2 regions of the Microbulbifer mixtoriginis genome follow, and region 2 is predicted to be linked to the other one. Evidence: predicted binding sites of a transcription regulator. Region 2 holds the regulator's gene; the other holds the start of a gene.

Region 1 (8,128 bases), 1.1 Mb from region 2:
ACCCATAACCTGAGCACCAGCATTCAGCAGTCGTTCCACGGCAGATGCGGTTTGGGTAGGGTGGAATCCCTTGTAACGCTCCGACCCGAATGTGCAGGCCATCCCGCGATAGTAAATTTGATCTTTCAGGGTGATGGGCAAACCCGCCAACGGACGCATATTACTTGTAGGCTGGTTTTCATTAAGTGTTACAACGGCATTGATCATCGGGTTGAGGCGCTGTATACGTTCTAGCTGGTGGTGTATTACCTCTTTGGCCTGGATATCGCCTGCCGATAAGGCTGCACAAATCTGGGTGGCTGGGTATTGATGAAGTTGCATGGCTTAATCCCGAACAATTTTGTTCCGGACGAATTTAGCAAGTAAAGTGGAAACCTGCTGTTCCTATCATGCTTTTCTGAGTGGAATATAAATACGAGTGAGTTGTTTTGCTGGGTCGATGTAGTTCGGTGTTCCCGAATAAGCTTCGAACGGAAATTCATCACGCAGCCTATACGCTGTCTGAGCAAGCCAGTTGCGATAAATCTGGTTCCAAGTTTGGTAGAGGAATTTGTAATCCCCCCAGTGTTCAAAGACCGCCCATGTTCCAGCGTCGAACATGTGCCAATTATAGCTTTTGTTGTTGTTCGGGCGTTCTGAGTAGGCTCCACCGTACCAAACTGTAACGGTATCATCATTGAGCATCTGGGGGGTGTTAGGAAAACAGCTCATCAAGAATTGATCCGGCGGCACTGTCTCTTTCAGTAGCGCTAAAAAATATGCACCAATATCCAAATCACTCTTGTGGAAAAATTGGCCTTCATAGGTTCCTCTCGACTGCTGAAACCGGAAATAGAATGGTCGTAGAGTGACGATCTCGACTGGCTCAATCACCTGGCGCGGCGGCTGATTGATCAAATACGGGCGGCCCTGTTGCACCCCTGTTTCCGCGGCTTCGGGAGAATTGCGAAAAGCAGAGGGGCTTATTCCGAACTGTTTTTTGAATGCCCGAGAAAAAGCGCTATGGGTTTGAAAACCGCAATTTATTGCAAGCTGCAGTAAGTTGATGTTTGGAGTGTTGGTGAGTTCCAATGCTGCGGTCTCCAGACGGCGCACCGCAATATAGCGATTCACAGGTTCTCCCATATAGGCAAAAAACAATCGTTGAAAATGAAAAGGCGACAGATGAACATGATTAGCAATATCGGTAATTTTCAAATTTCTATGAAGGTTTTCCTCAATTAACTGCGCTGCTTGAGTTACTTTATTTCTATTTTTATCTAACCTCTTCATCGGATTATTTTAGTTACCCTTGAACCGATTTCTCATGAAAAATCTACAGCCAATATTTATATCTTCATCCAGCTTCTTTTTCTGCACCTATACACATTAACGTCGGTAAAAAATTCTTTTTGGCAATAACAAACTGAGGAATTTTTTATTGTAGGTGCAGCGTTTAAAGCATAATTTGCTTACACCACTGGTCTACAATAGCGGTGACAATACGATTTGAAAGGCCAGGCTTTTACGGCCTGCACGAATAGTTTTAATAAGAATCGGCATTCCCAGGCACAAGGACAAAGTAAGGGAGGTCCGCAAAATCTGTCTGCGGCCCTTCCCCTGAGCACCGTCTATCTTAGTCACTGCCTAAGTCCTTAAAACTCAAAGCTTACTCGGTGGCTTGCTACCTTAAGCTGTTGGACGCAGTTTCACCAGATCATTAAGAACGCCTTCTAGGCCGCCATAAACTGAAATTTTATCGATGCGTGTACTGACTTTTTCTAAGGATTCCAATTCTTTTAGACGCAGTAATGTAGGATTGTTATCCATCATCTTGGCAGTGTTATGCAGGGAGCGCATAGCCTGGGTCTCTTCACGACGCTTTATTAAATTCGCTTCAGACTCCTTCTGAGCTTCCACTACCTGATTAAGAATCATCTTCATGTCGCCCGGTAAGATAATATCTTTCACTCCGACACTGACAATTTCGATACCGTAATGCGCTAGTTTTTTATGGATCCCCGTTGCAATAACAATATTCAGCCGATCTTTATCTGCTAATAAGCTATCCAGAGTCTGGGTACCCACCGCTTCACGCAAACTTAGTTGTAATTCACGATAAATATGGTTTTTATAATCACTGAGCTTCAATGCCACCCGCTGTGGATCTGTAATCTTGAAACTGCCACTTAAGTTGATACGCAGGCTAACTCTATCTTTGGTTAGAATTTCCTGGCCACTCACTTCAATAGTTTGCAGGCGCATATCTATCAATTTCACTGCGATAGAGCGATTGTATTTCCAAAACCCATAGCGACCCGGCTGCAGCGCTTTCTCCAACTTTCCATTGACAACTAAAAGACCCACATGCTCATCGGGAACTTCGTTATAGCTTACCGCCTGAGCAGCGATGCGTATTTGGCTTGCGCAGGCACCGCGACCGAGAAGCCCCAGTACATTGTCATCAATGGTGTATTCCCTGGAAATATCCACAATACCTACACGAACGGTTTCCCCTCCTTTCCATACGGCCCGGTATGAACCAGGGGGAAGGATATCTACCAGGTTACCATCCCGATAGAAAAGTCCGACTTGCTGATCAGACAATTCGTAGGACTGCAAATATTCACCTAACACTTCGCTATAAGTATTCAGTAGGAATTTTGCTTTAATCGCATCAAAAACCACCTCAGTAATATCATAGGTCTCCACCCGTACATCACCTGAGAGCAGCCAAATACGGTGACGCCCTGGTGGCAGCACCCTTTCAAATCGGCTGCGGCGAAACAGCAGTGCTCGCTCGTTATCAGCCACATTGACAATCTTCCATATTTTAAAGAGAGACTTCATTTCTCCGATCTCTTATCATTTTATTCCTTTAGGGTGGGGCCCACTCGATCTCAGAGTGGCCCAACGCTTATACACAGAGGGTGCAAAATACAGCGGTTCTGCAAAGTTCTTCTTGCACCCATCCTGGGTAACGAAGCCAACATCCTTGGCCAAAATAGAATCAATGCAAATGCTGTAATCCACACGCACAGCGTAAACCCACGCAAGGCGACACTGCCGCCGGCGTGCCTTTATGGCTAGCTATTGCTGCAATTCCCAATAACCGAAACCATAAGGCACTGTAGGCCCCGGATAGATTTCAACAAAGAAGGCTTCTTTGTGGGGACTCGAACCCCAGGCTCTCGCCTTCCCTTAAAGTCGCTTTCCAGGCGACATGACTTTGACAGGAATCGAACCTGTAACAAACCGATTTAACGGTTGCTCTACCAATTGAGCGACAAAGTTAGCGTTTGAAGATTGCCCCAGTGGGTACACCTACCGCCAGCGTCGGGGGTGCCAGGCCGGCATACAGAACCGGCTCCGCTGACTGGAACACAAACATTCAAACTTGCTTGCGGAGAGCCTGCCCTTTGGGCATAACTTCCGACATTCCTCACTATTAAACGCCTTATCCCTGGCCGGTGCTAACTATCCTTTGACACAGACTACCTGCTTGAGGGTGTAAACGATTTCCACCAGGTCTTTTTGTGCTGCCATAACCTTCTCAATAGGTTTGTAGGCCGATGGGGTTTCGTCGATCACACCTTCATCTTTACGGCATTCCACGTCGACAGTAGCCGCGTGATGCTCTTCCAGGGATACCAGTTTTTTCGCCTTGGTGCGGGACATCACCCGCCCGGCACCATGGCTACAGCTGCAGAAGCTTTCCTCGTTTCCTAACCCCCGCACAATAAAAGACTTGGCCCCCATACTTCCGGGAATAATGCCCATTTCATCAACACGCGCCCTTACAGCGCCCTTGCGCGTTACCAGTACCTCCTTGCCGTAGTGTTGTTCGCGGGAAACGTAATTGTGATGGCAGTTTACCGCCTCCATACGCGCCTCAAAATCCATACCCAGTGCCTGCTTCACCGCGCCAATAGTGCGTACCATCATGACTTCACGGTTGATGCGAGCAAATTCCTGCGCCCACTCCACCGCCTGCACATAGTCATTGAAATGCTCACTACCCTCAGTGAAATAGGCCAAGTCACTATCGGGCAAGTGGATATGCCAGCGTTCCATATCCCGCTTGGCCTTTTCGATAAAGTAGGTACCAATACGGTTACCCACACCACGAGAGCCGCTGTGCAACATCAACCACACGCTGCCTTGCTCATCCAGGCACATCTCAATAAAGTGATTACCGGTACCAAGCGTTCCCAAGTGATTGATATTATTTGTATTTTTCAATACTGGGTGCTTCTCTTTCAGCACCTCAAACTGCGCTGCCAAAGGTGCCCAGCCGGCAAGTGCATCGTCCGGCGGATTCTCCCAGGCCCCCTTATCCCGACCCCTACCCCGGTGCCGACCAGTGCGGCCGTGGGGCACGGCGCGCTCAATAGCACTGCGGACGCCCGCCAGGTTGTCTGGCAGCTGTGCTGCAGTGAGGCTGGTGCGGACTGCCATCATGCCACAGCCAATATCCACACCCACGGCTGCGGGGATTACCGCTCCCAGGGTGGGTACCACACTGCCAATGGTGGCGCCTTTGCCCAGGTGTACATCGGGCATTGCCGCCACCCACTTGTGGATAAAAGGCAACTGCGAAATATTTTTAAGCTGCGCCCTGGCTTCTTCTTCAAAGGGCACACCTAAGGTCCAAGACTTAATCGGTACCCCACCTGCCTGCATCACTTCATACGGCAATGGTTTCATCTCTCGCTCCTTTAAGAATCTCATGAAACCGCGTTTACCACTTCACGCGCTTCTTTTGCCATTGATATAGCGAATTGAGTGCCAACTTTTGCAGAAACTTTCCCAATTTCTGTAACTCATTGTTTTTTATGAAAAAATTATTTTATCAGTAGCGTTCTAAGGGAGGGTTAGCCCAGTACGATGTATAGAAAATCTATCTTTTAAGATAGCTATTTATTATTTTAGATAGTATGAAAACAGTAGCTATCAGTATTCTCGGCACGACTAAAGATCGGCGCGGTAAAAGTGACAAGCGTTGGGACAAGTGGCGCCCCAATATCTCTATGTGCCAGCACGATGACCTGCTGATCGATCGGCTTGAGCTCCTTTTCGACAACCACTCGAAAAACCTGGCAGACCAGGTCACTGAGGACATTGCACGTATTTCCCCTGAAACCAACGTGGTCCATCACCGGGTCAACTTCAATGACCCCTGGGATTTCGAGAGTGTGTACAGCAACCTGCTGGATTTCGCCCGCGATTACGCTTTTAAGCCGGATCAGGAGCAATACCTGGTACATATCACAACTGGCACCCACGTGGCCCAGATCTGTCTCTACCTGCTCACAGAGGCCGGTTATTTCCCTGGGCGCCTGCTGCAAACTTCTCCTGCACAGAAAAACAGTAATTTGCCGGATCAGTACCAGATTATCGATTTGGATCTATCCAAGTACGACCAGATTGCCTCACGTTTCCAGCGAGAACACCAGGAGGGCACCACCTACCTGAAAGGCGGTATCGAAACCAACAACCAGGCCTTTAACCAGATGATCGAGCAGTTAGAGCAGGTCTCTATTCGCTCCGATGCGCCCATTCTCATTACAGGACCGACGGGGGCAGGAAAATCCCAGCTGGCCCAGCGTGTCTATGAGTTACGTAAACAACGCGGAAAATTGGAAGGAGGCCTGGTAGCAGTAAACTGCGCCACCCTGCGTGGTGAGAATGCCATGTCCGCCCTATTCGGCCACCGCAAAGGGGCCTTTACCGGTGCCACCACACACCGCCCTGGGCTATTAATGGAGGCGGATAAGGGTCTGCTATTTCTGGATGAGATTGGCGAGTTGGGACTGGACGAACAGGCAATGCTACTGCGGGCCATAGAGCACAAGCGCTTTATGCCCTTTGGCTCAGATAAAGAAGTGAGCAGTCACTTCCAGCTGATCGCTGGCACCAACCGGGATCTAGTACAGCTCAGTCGCGAGGGTAAGTTTCGTGCAGACCTGCTGGCCCGTATCGACTTATGGACCTACCGCCTACCCTCTCTGCGTGAGCGTATTGAAGACCTGGAACCCAATATCGACTTTGAGCTTGAAGCCTTCTCCACAAAGTCTGGCCACCTGGTGAGCTTCAATAAAGCGGCGCGGGAGAGGTACCTGAACTTTGGCCGCTCGGTAGAGGCCAGCTGGTCAGCGAACTTTCGCGATCTTAACGCCAGTATCCTGCGCATGGGCACCCTCGCCGACGGCGGGCGTATCACGACCCAGGTAGTGGAGGAGGAAATTCACAGATTACAGATTAAGTGGCAAAGCCCACAGAGTAAGTCATCACTGCCCTTGGCCCGTATTGAAACTTTGTTGGGCCGTGACCGCATCGAACAGATGGATTACTACGAGCAGATCAAGCTGGCGGGACTGATTCAAGTTTGTGAGGAGTCCAACTCTATGGCGGCGGCCGGACGCAAACTGTTCCAAGTAAGCCGCACAGCAAAAAAATCCAATAACGACTCTCACCGGATACGCCAACTTTTAGATAAATACGGTCTTAAATTCGACCAACTGAATAAAACATAGAGGCCGCCTGGCACCATTTTTTGTTAGTCTCATTCCTAAACCCTGATGCTGGATCATGGAATGAGATCTATCTACTTTTTCCCGCTTATTTTTTTACTCAGTGCCTGCGAGCCAACTCAGTTTGCAGGCGGAACCGCCTTGCCAGATGGCTCGGTATACAAGGGCGATATGTTAAACGGCCTATTTCATGGGCAGGGCCAACTCGAATGGCCCAATGGCAGCCTTTATCGTGGCTTCTTTCGAGAAGGCCGCATGACGGGCGAAGGCGTATTAACCGGAAATGATGGTTGTACTTATGAAGGCGAGTTTCTCAATGGGGAGCCCCACGGCAAAGGTCGCTATACCTGCAATGGAACTGTGTGGATAGGTGAATTCCTTGAAGGGGAGCTAAAAAACGGTACGTTAAATTGGGATGACGGTGACATTTACCATGGCGAGTTTTTGGCTTTTGACCCTCATGGCGAAGGCAAACTCAGTACCGATGATGGCAGCCTTTATCAGGGCACTTTTGAAAACGGCTATTTAATACAAGGCAACTACTCGGATAGCGATGGCTATCGTTATACCGGCGGCTTCGAGTACGGCTCATACTCTGGCGAGGGTGAACTCACTCAGCCTGACGGCACTGTGATCCATGCCACATTCAGCTATGGGGAAGCTGAGGGGGAAGGTACACAAATTAGTACGGATGCTGAAGGCAACATTATCGAGAAACCTGGCTATTTCTCCGAAGGTATTTATTACCCTAGCGAAGCTGCTTGGCGCGCACTGGCGAATATACCCGGCGCCCAAGCGGAAACCCGCCTCTACAGTGAGAGTGAACGCTTACGAAATGCTATAAACGCACTGCCCCCACAAAGACCCGGCATCCGTGATATTTACACACTACTAGTAGGTGGTGATGGTACCTCTCCGGTATTTGCAAGGGAGCTGGAGTGGGTGGCAGAACGCCTAGATAAAGCTTTTGATATCGACCAGCGACTGCTGCGCCTTAGTAACGGTGGCGGTTACGGTTTTCCCTTGGCCACTCGAACCAGTATCCAGGAAAGTCTAACAGCTCTAGATCAACTGATGGACCCCAAAGAAGATCTGCTTCTGGTGCACCTTGTAAGCCATGGTGCTCGCAATGGAGACTTCAAAATTGCCGAAGGTGAAATACCACTTAACGACCTATCTCTAAAAGATGGGCAACAGTGGTTAGACAATATTAACGCCCAGCACCAATGGATCATAATTTCGGCTTGCTTTTCCGGACAGTGGATAGAAGCTTTAAATAACCCCAACAGAGTAATCTTTACTTCAGCCGCTGCCGACCGCAGCTCCTTTGGTTGCAGTGACGACTCTCAGCGCACCTGGTTTAGCTCAGCCCTTTACGGTGAGGCCCTTAACCAAGGTGTGGACAATCCTGAAGCCTGGTTTGAAGCTACAAAATTAAAAGTAACCGAAATGGAGCAGGAGCAGGAAATTAGCAGAAGCCGCCACTCCCTGCCCCAGTATTCAGTGGGAGAGGACTTCCTGATGTGGTGGCAGGGGAAAGAGAAAGCAAATTAGACGGGTATTTCTTCGTCAGAAATAAGTTATTTCTTATTAGTTTGGCGGGAAATTTATAAATG
Region 2 (8,128 bases):
AAAATCACCGCACTCGTCGTGGAGGATAAAGTCCACCACCCCGTAGGTGTTTTACATATGCACGATATATTACGCGCCGGCGTAATCTGAGATAATCAAATAAATGACGGCGCAAATTAGCACCTCACAGACATTTCGAAAGGATTAACCTGGTGGTTTCAGAAGAAGAAATAAACTCTGCACTGCAGAAGGTACGCTGGTTGGTATTGGATGTAGATGGCGTCCTCACCGATGGCAAGCTCTATTTCGACAATAACGGCAATGAGCTGAAGACCTTCAATACACTCGATGGGCACGGCATTAAAATGCTGCAAAATTCCGGGGTTCGCGTAGCCATTATTACAGGGCGACGCAGCTCAGTAGTGGAACGCCGCGCTCACGATCTTGGCATCACTAAACTGATCCAAGGGCGCGAGGACAAATTTACTGCACTGCAGGAACTCTTGTCCGACGAGTCATGCCGCCTGGAAGATATCGCCTATATTGGCGACGACTATCCTGACCTACTGGTTATGACCCGTATCGGCTGCCCCATAGCTCCTCCCAATGCAGCTCCTCCAGTCATAGAACGTGCCCTGTGGATAACTCGAGCCTGCGGTGGTGAAGGTGCAGTGCGCGAAGCTTGTGATCGAATTATGCTGGCCCAGGGAACATTTGATTCTGCCCTCGCCCCCTACATTGGAGAGAAATAATGCGCACCTGGCTACCGCTGCTATTAGTAATATCGCTAATCAGTGTTGGCCTGTGGCTTTCAGAGAGCCCACCTGATCAGCTGCTGGGGGTTCGACCTACCCCCCAGCAGCATGACAAAGCGGCAGAGCTAATCATCCGAAATGCCAAAACACGCCACTTTAATGAGGAAGGAAATCTAGCCTATCGCGTGGACGCGGACCAGATAACCTACTACCAGTTTAAACGCCGTGACCGGGCAGACCTGACCGAACCTCGCATGGTTTTTTACCAAGATGACCAGCCTAAATGGCGTACCGAGTCCCGAGAAGGGGTGGCACACAATCGCGGTGAACGAGTAGTCCTGAGTGGCGATGTAGAAATTGATGAACTACCCACCCCAGGCGGCATCAAATTGGAAACGTCCAGTATTACGATTCTCCCCGCGAAGGAATTCGCCGAGACAGACAAAGTTGTTACTATAAGCTCTGGCCAAAACCGCACCACCGGCAAAGGCATGCGCGCTTACTTGAATGAAGACCGGATGGAAATCCTATCCGATGTAAAGAGCATCTATGACACTGACTAATTACCGCCACCTGTTAAAAGTCTCCACCATCGCAGCGCTCCTGCTCACAGCCTCATCAGCTTTTGCACTGCCTGAGGACCGCCAACAGCGGATCAATATCAGCTCTGATGCAATGAATGCAGGTCTAAATAATAACTTGGTGGTATATAGCAACAATGTTGTTATAACTCAGGGCTCTTTAAAAATACGGGCAGACCGCGTTGAGGTTTATTTCACTCCAGAAAAGGAGATTAGTCGTGTAGTGGCCGTGGGCAAACCCGCACATTTCCAGCAAAAGATCCTCCAGGGCGAGAACCCCGTAAAAGCCAGAGCCCAACGCATTGTATATCAAGTGGGCTCTGAGGAGTTGCAACTAACCGGTAAAGCCCATGTTGACCGGGAAGGCAACACACTGACAGCGGAAAAAATTGACTACGATCTCACTACCGAGCAAATGAGCGCCAAGGGCCAAACTGGGAAAGGGCGTGTAGAGATGACCTGGAAACCCGAGAAGAAAGAGAGCTCGCAAGACGCCAATGATAATCAAGGCCAGTAAACCCTCTACTTAATACCTCATCATAAGTAACAAATATTATTGCACCGGCGGGCATCACTCTGCCCGCGGCATGGATAGATTCGGTACACACTATGCCAACGCTCAAAGCGTTACATCTCGCGAAACAGTATAAAAAAAGAAAAGTTGTCCAGGATGTCACCGTCAGTGTTTCCAGTGGACAGGTTGTTGGCCTCCTCGGCCCTAACGGTGCCGGCAAAACAACCTGCTTTTATATGATTGCCGGGCTGGTGCAGGCCGACGCTGGCAGGGTGATGATCGACGATGAGGATATAACCCGGCTATCCATGCACGGACGCGCACGCAAAGGTATCGGTTATCTCCCCCAAGAAGCCTCTGTATTTCGCCGCTTGACGGTAAAAGACAATATCTTAGCAATCCTTGAAACCCGCAAGGACCTCTCAAGAGACGAGCGGCAACAACAGGCCCAAGCACTACTTGAGGAATTTAATATAACCCATATCGCGCAAAGCCTGGGTATGGCCCTCTCTGGTGGAGAACGACGCCGAGTTGAGATTGCCCGCGCTCTGGCCACCAACCCCGGCTTCGTCCTGTTGGACGAGCCCTTTGCTGGGGTAGACCCCATATCGGTGAACGATATCAAGGAGATCATCCGCCACCTGCGTGATCGCGATATTGGCGTACTAATCACAGACCATAATGTTCGCGAAACGCTGGATATCTGTGAGACCGCTTACATTGTCAGTGAAGGTCATATCATCGCTGCAGGCACGCCGGATGAGGTTCTCGCCAACCAACAGGTGCGCGAAGTTTATTTGGGACACGAATTCACTATTTGAGGCTAACCACCAATTTCTGTCCTTAAATTCTTCACTTAAGACGGGAATAATCATAATTCTGGAAACATAGCGCCAGCTATCACGCCAGGACCGGCACGCTTATTGCTTGTAATAGATTGAAGAGAGGGGTAGTCTGCGCCATCTTAGGACAATTTGATCGACACCCTGTCTTATCGGCCTGCGGCGCTCCACTATGAAGCAGTCTCTCCAGCTCAAGCTCGGCACACAGCTGACCATGACCCCCCAGTTGCAGCAAGCAATTCGCCTACTGCAACTCTCCACACTCGATCTGCAGCAGGAGGTCCAGGCAGCACTGGACAACAACCCAATGCTGGAAGCGGATAGCGAAGAGCAATCCGTAAAGGTGGATGAAAATCAACCACAGTCTGAACAAACACCGGAAAACACAACACAGCCGGTAGAAGAGCGCGAACTGGCCGAGGGGGACTGGGACCAGGCAATTCCTGATGAGCTGCCCGTCGACTCGCGCTGGGATGATATCTACACCAATAACAGCGGCAGCCACGAGTTAGATTCCTCCAGCTATGAGCGTAACTCCACCTCCATCGGCCTTCAGGATCATCTACGCTGGCAGCTGAACTTGACCCCCTTATCCGAGCAGGATAAGTGGATTGGTGAAAACTTAATTGATGGCATAGCCCCCAGCGGCCTCCTTGGTACTTCTGTGCAGGATGTCGCCACCTCTTTATCGATCGATGAAGATGAGGTGCTCGCGGTTCTAAAGGCTATTCAGCAGTTTGATCCCGCTGGCTGCGGGGCTCGGGATCTCAAAGAATGCCTGCAATTACAACTGCAGCAGTTGCCGCCAAATACCCCTTGGCTAAGCCAAGCGCAAAACATTATTGAGAAACACTTGGACTTACTTGGCAAAAGGGATTTTCGCCAGTTGAGTCGACGCACACGACTCACTGAAGCCCAGCTAGGCGAGGCCATTCGCCTAATCCAGACCTTAAACCCCAGTCCGGGAGAGAGCTATGGCGGGCAAGAACCGGACTATGTAATTCCGGATATTGTCGTTTCCCGCAAAACCCTTCGCTGGCACGTAGAATTGAATGCAGAGATCACCCCAAAGATCCGTATCAATGACCACTACGCCTCCCTGGTCAAGCGTGCCGACAACTCCAGAGATAACAATTTTTTGCGGGATCACCTGCAAGAAGCACGTTGGTTTATGAAGAGCCTGCAGAGTCGCCACGAGACTTTACTGAAAGTAGCCAACTGTATTGTCGAAAAGCAGCAAGGTTTTTTTGAAGAAGGCCCGGAAGCCATGCGACCTATGGTGCTGGCAGATGTTGCTGAATCTATTGGCATGCATGAATCGACCATATCCAGGGTGACCACCCAGAAATACATGCTCACGCCTCGCGGCGTGTTTGAGCTCAAGTATTTCTTTTCGAGCCACGTCAGCACAGACTCCGGTGAGGATGCCTCTTCAACCGCTATCCGCGCCCTGATCCGCAAGCTGATTGACGCAGAGACCCCGCGCAAGCCGCTCTCAGATAACAAAATTACCCTAGAGCTCGATAAACAGGGTATTAAAGTAGCCCGCCGCACTGTGGCGAAATACCGCGAGTCAATGGGAATTCCCTCCTCCAGCGAGCGAAAACGCTTGGTCTGAAGGGGCCGCTTGGGTTTCGACTCATGAGGTAGGCCAAGTCATAACCTGGCACCAATTACTACACCTTCGCAACCGAACTCCAAACTTTGAGTGTATCCTTCCATTCTGGGCCACTTCCTAGTAGGGTTGCGACCCGAAAGGAGGCTCGCCGTAATGTGATGCACCTGGTAAGGAGAAATCCATGCAGATCAATATTAGTGGTCACCACGTCGACGTTACCTCGCCAATGCGCAGCTACTGTGAGAACAAGCTGGAAAAGCTCTCAAGGCATTATGACAATATAACCAACGCGCAAGTCATCCTATCCATAGACAAGCTGATCCAGAAAGCCGAAGCCCGAGTACATATCAATGGTCACGATCTTTGCGCGGGTTCGGAAGACAAGGACATGTATGCGGCCATTGATTCGCTTACAGACAAACTGGACCGCCAACTGAAAAAACACAAAGAGAAGTTGCAGAACCACCGCTGAACTATGACACTGGAAGCTTTACTCTCTCCCCGCCTCAGCCTTTGCCATCTGGCGGGGAGCAGCAAAAAAAAATTGCTGCTCAATATCGCCCAGGCTGTAGCCGAACAATATCCACAGCATGACTCTGACACCATATTCAACCAACTGATAGCACGCGAGCGTCTAGGCTCCACAGGAATTGGCGAAGGTGTGGCTATCCCCCACTGCCGCCTTCCTGGATGTGAGCACCCTATTGGCGTGCTCTGCACTACAGAACCCGCCATAGATTTCGACGCTATCGACCGACAGCCTGTCGATCTGCTCTTTGTCTTACTGGTCCCTGAAGATTCGGAACAACAACATCTCGATACACTGGCAGAAATCGCTGCGCTCTTCTCTAACACCCAGGTCCGGGACAAGTTGAGGCAGGCTGACACTAGCGACGCACTCTACGCCCTAGCTATAGACTCAGCCGCAGCAGCCTGATTCTAGCTTTGCGCTCATATCCTGGTAATCCGATTCCGGAGTCACGATTTATAAATTACCGCCAGGAATATAAACACCATTTAATCAACGATTAAATGGTATAAAGAGCTAAAAAGAGGGGGTCCCCATGCGTTTGATTATCATCAGCGGCCGCTCCGGCTCTGGTAAAAGCTCCGCACTTCAACTGCTCGAAGATGCGGGCTTTAACTGCATCGACAATCTGCCGATTAGCCTACTACCCGAACTCATCAAGCGAGCTGAGCAGCAAACGACTAAAGGGGATACCCCCCTTGCCCTGGGAATAGACGCTCGCAACCTCTGGCAGGATATCAAACAGGCCCCCCGTGTTATTGAAGCCCTGCGCAGTACCGGCGTAGAGTGTGATGTAATCTACCTGGACGCCCGCGAACCTGTACTGGTACAACGCTTCAGCGAGACCCGCCGCAAACACCCCCTGAGCAATGATTGCACCCACTTACTCGAAGCCTTGAAACAAGAAAGAGAGCTGCTAACACCCGTCTCAGCCATAGCGGATATGGTGATAGATACCAGTAGCCTCGGTTTGCACGAGTTACGGGAGCTGATTAGAAGTCGCGTGGTGGGCGGACATTCGGAAGGGATGGCAATACTTTTCCAGTCTTTCGGCTTTAAATATGGAGTGCCAGTGGATGCCGACCTGATGTTCGACTTACGCTGCTTACCAAATCCCTACTGGGAACCCAATCTTAGGAAAAAAACTGGACTGGACCATGAAGTAGCCGAATTTTTACGCTCCCACCCCAAAACTAACAAGATGGAAGCAGATATCACCGGTTTCTTAGAGAACTGGCTGCCCTCTTTCCAGGAGAGCAATCGCAGCTACACCTGCATCTCCATTGGCTGCACCGGAGGGAGACATCGCTCAGTTTATATGGTTGAACAACTGGCGCGCACTTTTCTACACAAATTTGGCAATATTCAAGTCCGTCACCGCGAACAACAGAGATAGTCCATACAAATCCGCTACCTATGCAAAAACAGCGCCTCACCATCATTAACAAGCTCGGGCTGCACGCTCGCGCAGCCAGTAAGTTTGCCCAAACCTCTGCCCGCTTTTCCTCCAACATCAAAGTGCACTGTGGCGATAGATCGGTGGATGGCAAGAGCGTTATGGCGCTTATGTTACTTGCCGCCGGGCAGGGCACAGAGTTGGAGCTGGAGGTTGAGGGCCGTGATGAGAGTGACGCACTCGGAGCTATCAGCACTCTCGTCTCAGAGCGCTTTGGAGAAGCCGAGTAATTTGCAAAGGCGAGCGGCTCTGGATAGAGTCCGCCATGGCGTAATAACGCCGCGACTTTCTTATGGTCTCTACTCCCTAAACACCGCTGAGCAGTAAGGATTTATCGTGTCCAGCCCACCCCAAGCCGAAATCAAGTTCCGCGCGCAAAACCAGCTCAGCGAGTTGTTCGCCGCCCTCGATAGTGGCACCGGGCAGGAAGTCCGGCGCATGCTCAAAACCCTGACCCCGCAGAGTATTGCGCAGCTATTGGAAAGCTCCCCCCCGCGTATTCGCCAAGTTCTGTGGAACCTGATTGATCGCGATGTCGAAGGTGAAGTACTGCAAGAGCTCACCGATGAAGTGCGCAGCCAAATCCTCGATACCATGGATACCGAGGAGATGGTGGAGATTATGGAGGGGCTGGATGCGGACGATATCGCCGATATCCTTCAGCAGCTCCCCGAACGTGTTGTCTCTGAAGTCCTCTCAGCAATGAGCGAAACCGACCGCCTGCGGGTGGAAAGCGTACTCGCTTACGATGAGAATACCGCTGGCGGCTTAATGGACACCGATACTATCTCGGTGCGCCCCAACTTAAGCTTGGATGTGGTACTGCGCTACCTACGCCGCCATGAGCAACTGCCGGAATCCACCGATAGCTTATTTGTAGTCAACCGACGCGGCCAATATATCGGGCTGCTACCGCTTTCAAAGCTTCTCACCACAGACCCCTCTGTCACGGTACGCGAGGTCGTCAATACTGATGTGGAGCCAATTCCCGCCGATATGCGCGATACAGAGGTGGCCCGGCTATTTGAAAAGTATGACTGGATCACCGCACCAGTAGTGGATGAACACAACCGCCTGCTGGGTCGAATTACAATCGACGATATCGTCGATGTTATTCGCGAAGACGCTGACCACTCACTGATGAGTATGGCGGGCCTCGATGAAGAAGAGGACACCTTTGCTCCGGTAAGGCGCACTGCGCGCAGGCGCGCCCTCTGGCTCGGTATTAATCTGCTCACAGCCCTTCTGGCCTCATGGGTAATCAGTCTGTTCCAGAATACGCTGGAAAAGGTCGTTGCCCTGGCGGTATTGATGCCGATTGTCGCAAGTATGGGGGGGGTGGCCGGCAGCCAGACACTCACCGTGGTGATCAGGGGCATGGCTCTGGGCCAGATTGGCAAAAGTAACCTCAGTTGGCTACTCTCGCGGGAGCTCGGCTCTGCATGCCTTAATGCCCTGCTTTGGTCTCTGGTGATGGGGCTAATCGCTGCACTCTGGTTTGACGACATTACCATTGCGGTCATTATTGTTGCGGCCATGGTAATCAATTTGATTGTGGCAGCGATGGCAGGAGCAATCTTACCGGTTGTATTGCGGGCAATAAAAATCGATCCGGCATTAGCCGGTAGTGTCGCACTGACAACCGTCACCGATGTGGTGGGGTTCATGTCCTTCCTTGGCCTCGCCACCTGGTATTTTGGCTGAAAGGCAATACACTCCCCGCTCAAACAGAGCCGGTACGATCCGGAACTTTTATACGGAACTGAAGATGTACGAATACGATGATGAAGACCTGCCCAAGAGCAAGACGCAGGTAAAACAGGAGATGCACGAGCTGCAGGCCCTGGGGAAGCAATTAACCGAACTATCTAAAGCCCAGCTCGCCGAGGTGCC

Evidence for each region. The regulator sigma-54, encoded in region 2, starts transcription at its own class of promoters, with help from an activator protein. The targets are predictions, from matches to a motif close to TGGCACANNNNTTGCNNT.
Region 1: a site for sigma-54 is predicted at 4,753-4,770, ahead of ACJJI0_RS16010 (RtcB family protein). Genes of this name have one in related genera too.

What each region holds. Positions count from the first base shown of each region.
Region 1 covers NZ_CP174285.1:3,672,130-3,680,257, reverse strand. Annotated here, with positions in the region: gene ACJJI0_RS16025 (amidase) at 1-321, opposite strand, end outside; gene ACJJI0_RS16020 (helix-turn-helix domain-containing protein) at 388-1,272, opposite strand; gene ACJJI0_RS16015 (slipin family protein) at 1,669-2,829, opposite strand; gene ACJJI0_RS16010 (RtcB family protein) at 3,457-4,686, opposite strand; gene rtcR (RNA repair transcriptional activator RtcR) at 4,917-6,515, shown strand; gene ACJJI0_RS16000 (C13 family peptidase) at 6,576-8,066, shown strand.
Region 2 covers NZ_CP174285.1:4,734,475-4,742,602, reverse strand. Annotated here, with positions in the region: gene ACJJI0_RS20750 (KpsF/GutQ family sugar-phosphate isomerase) at 1-90, shown strand, start outside; gene ACJJI0_RS20745 (KdsC family phosphatase) at 153-692, shown strand; gene lptC (LPS export ABC transporter periplasmic protein LptC) at 692-1,258, shown strand; gene lptA (lipopolysaccharide transport periplasmic protein LptA) at 1,245-1,793, shown strand; gene lptB (LPS export ABC transporter ATP-binding protein) at 1,886-2,611, shown strand; gene ACJJI0_RS20725 (RNA polymerase factor sigma-54) at 2,805-4,250, shown strand; gene hpf (ribosome hibernation-promoting factor, HPF/YfiA family) at 4,432-4,722, shown strand; gene ptsN (PTS IIA-like nitrogen regulatory protein PtsN) at 4,726-5,187, shown strand; gene rapZ (RNase adapter RapZ) at 5,315-6,175, shown strand; gene ACJJI0_RS20705 (HPr family phosphocarrier protein) at 6,196-6,465, shown strand; gene mgtE (magnesium transporter) at 6,572-7,939, shown strand; gene yjgA (ribosome biogenesis factor YjgA) at 8,004-8,128, shown strand, end outside.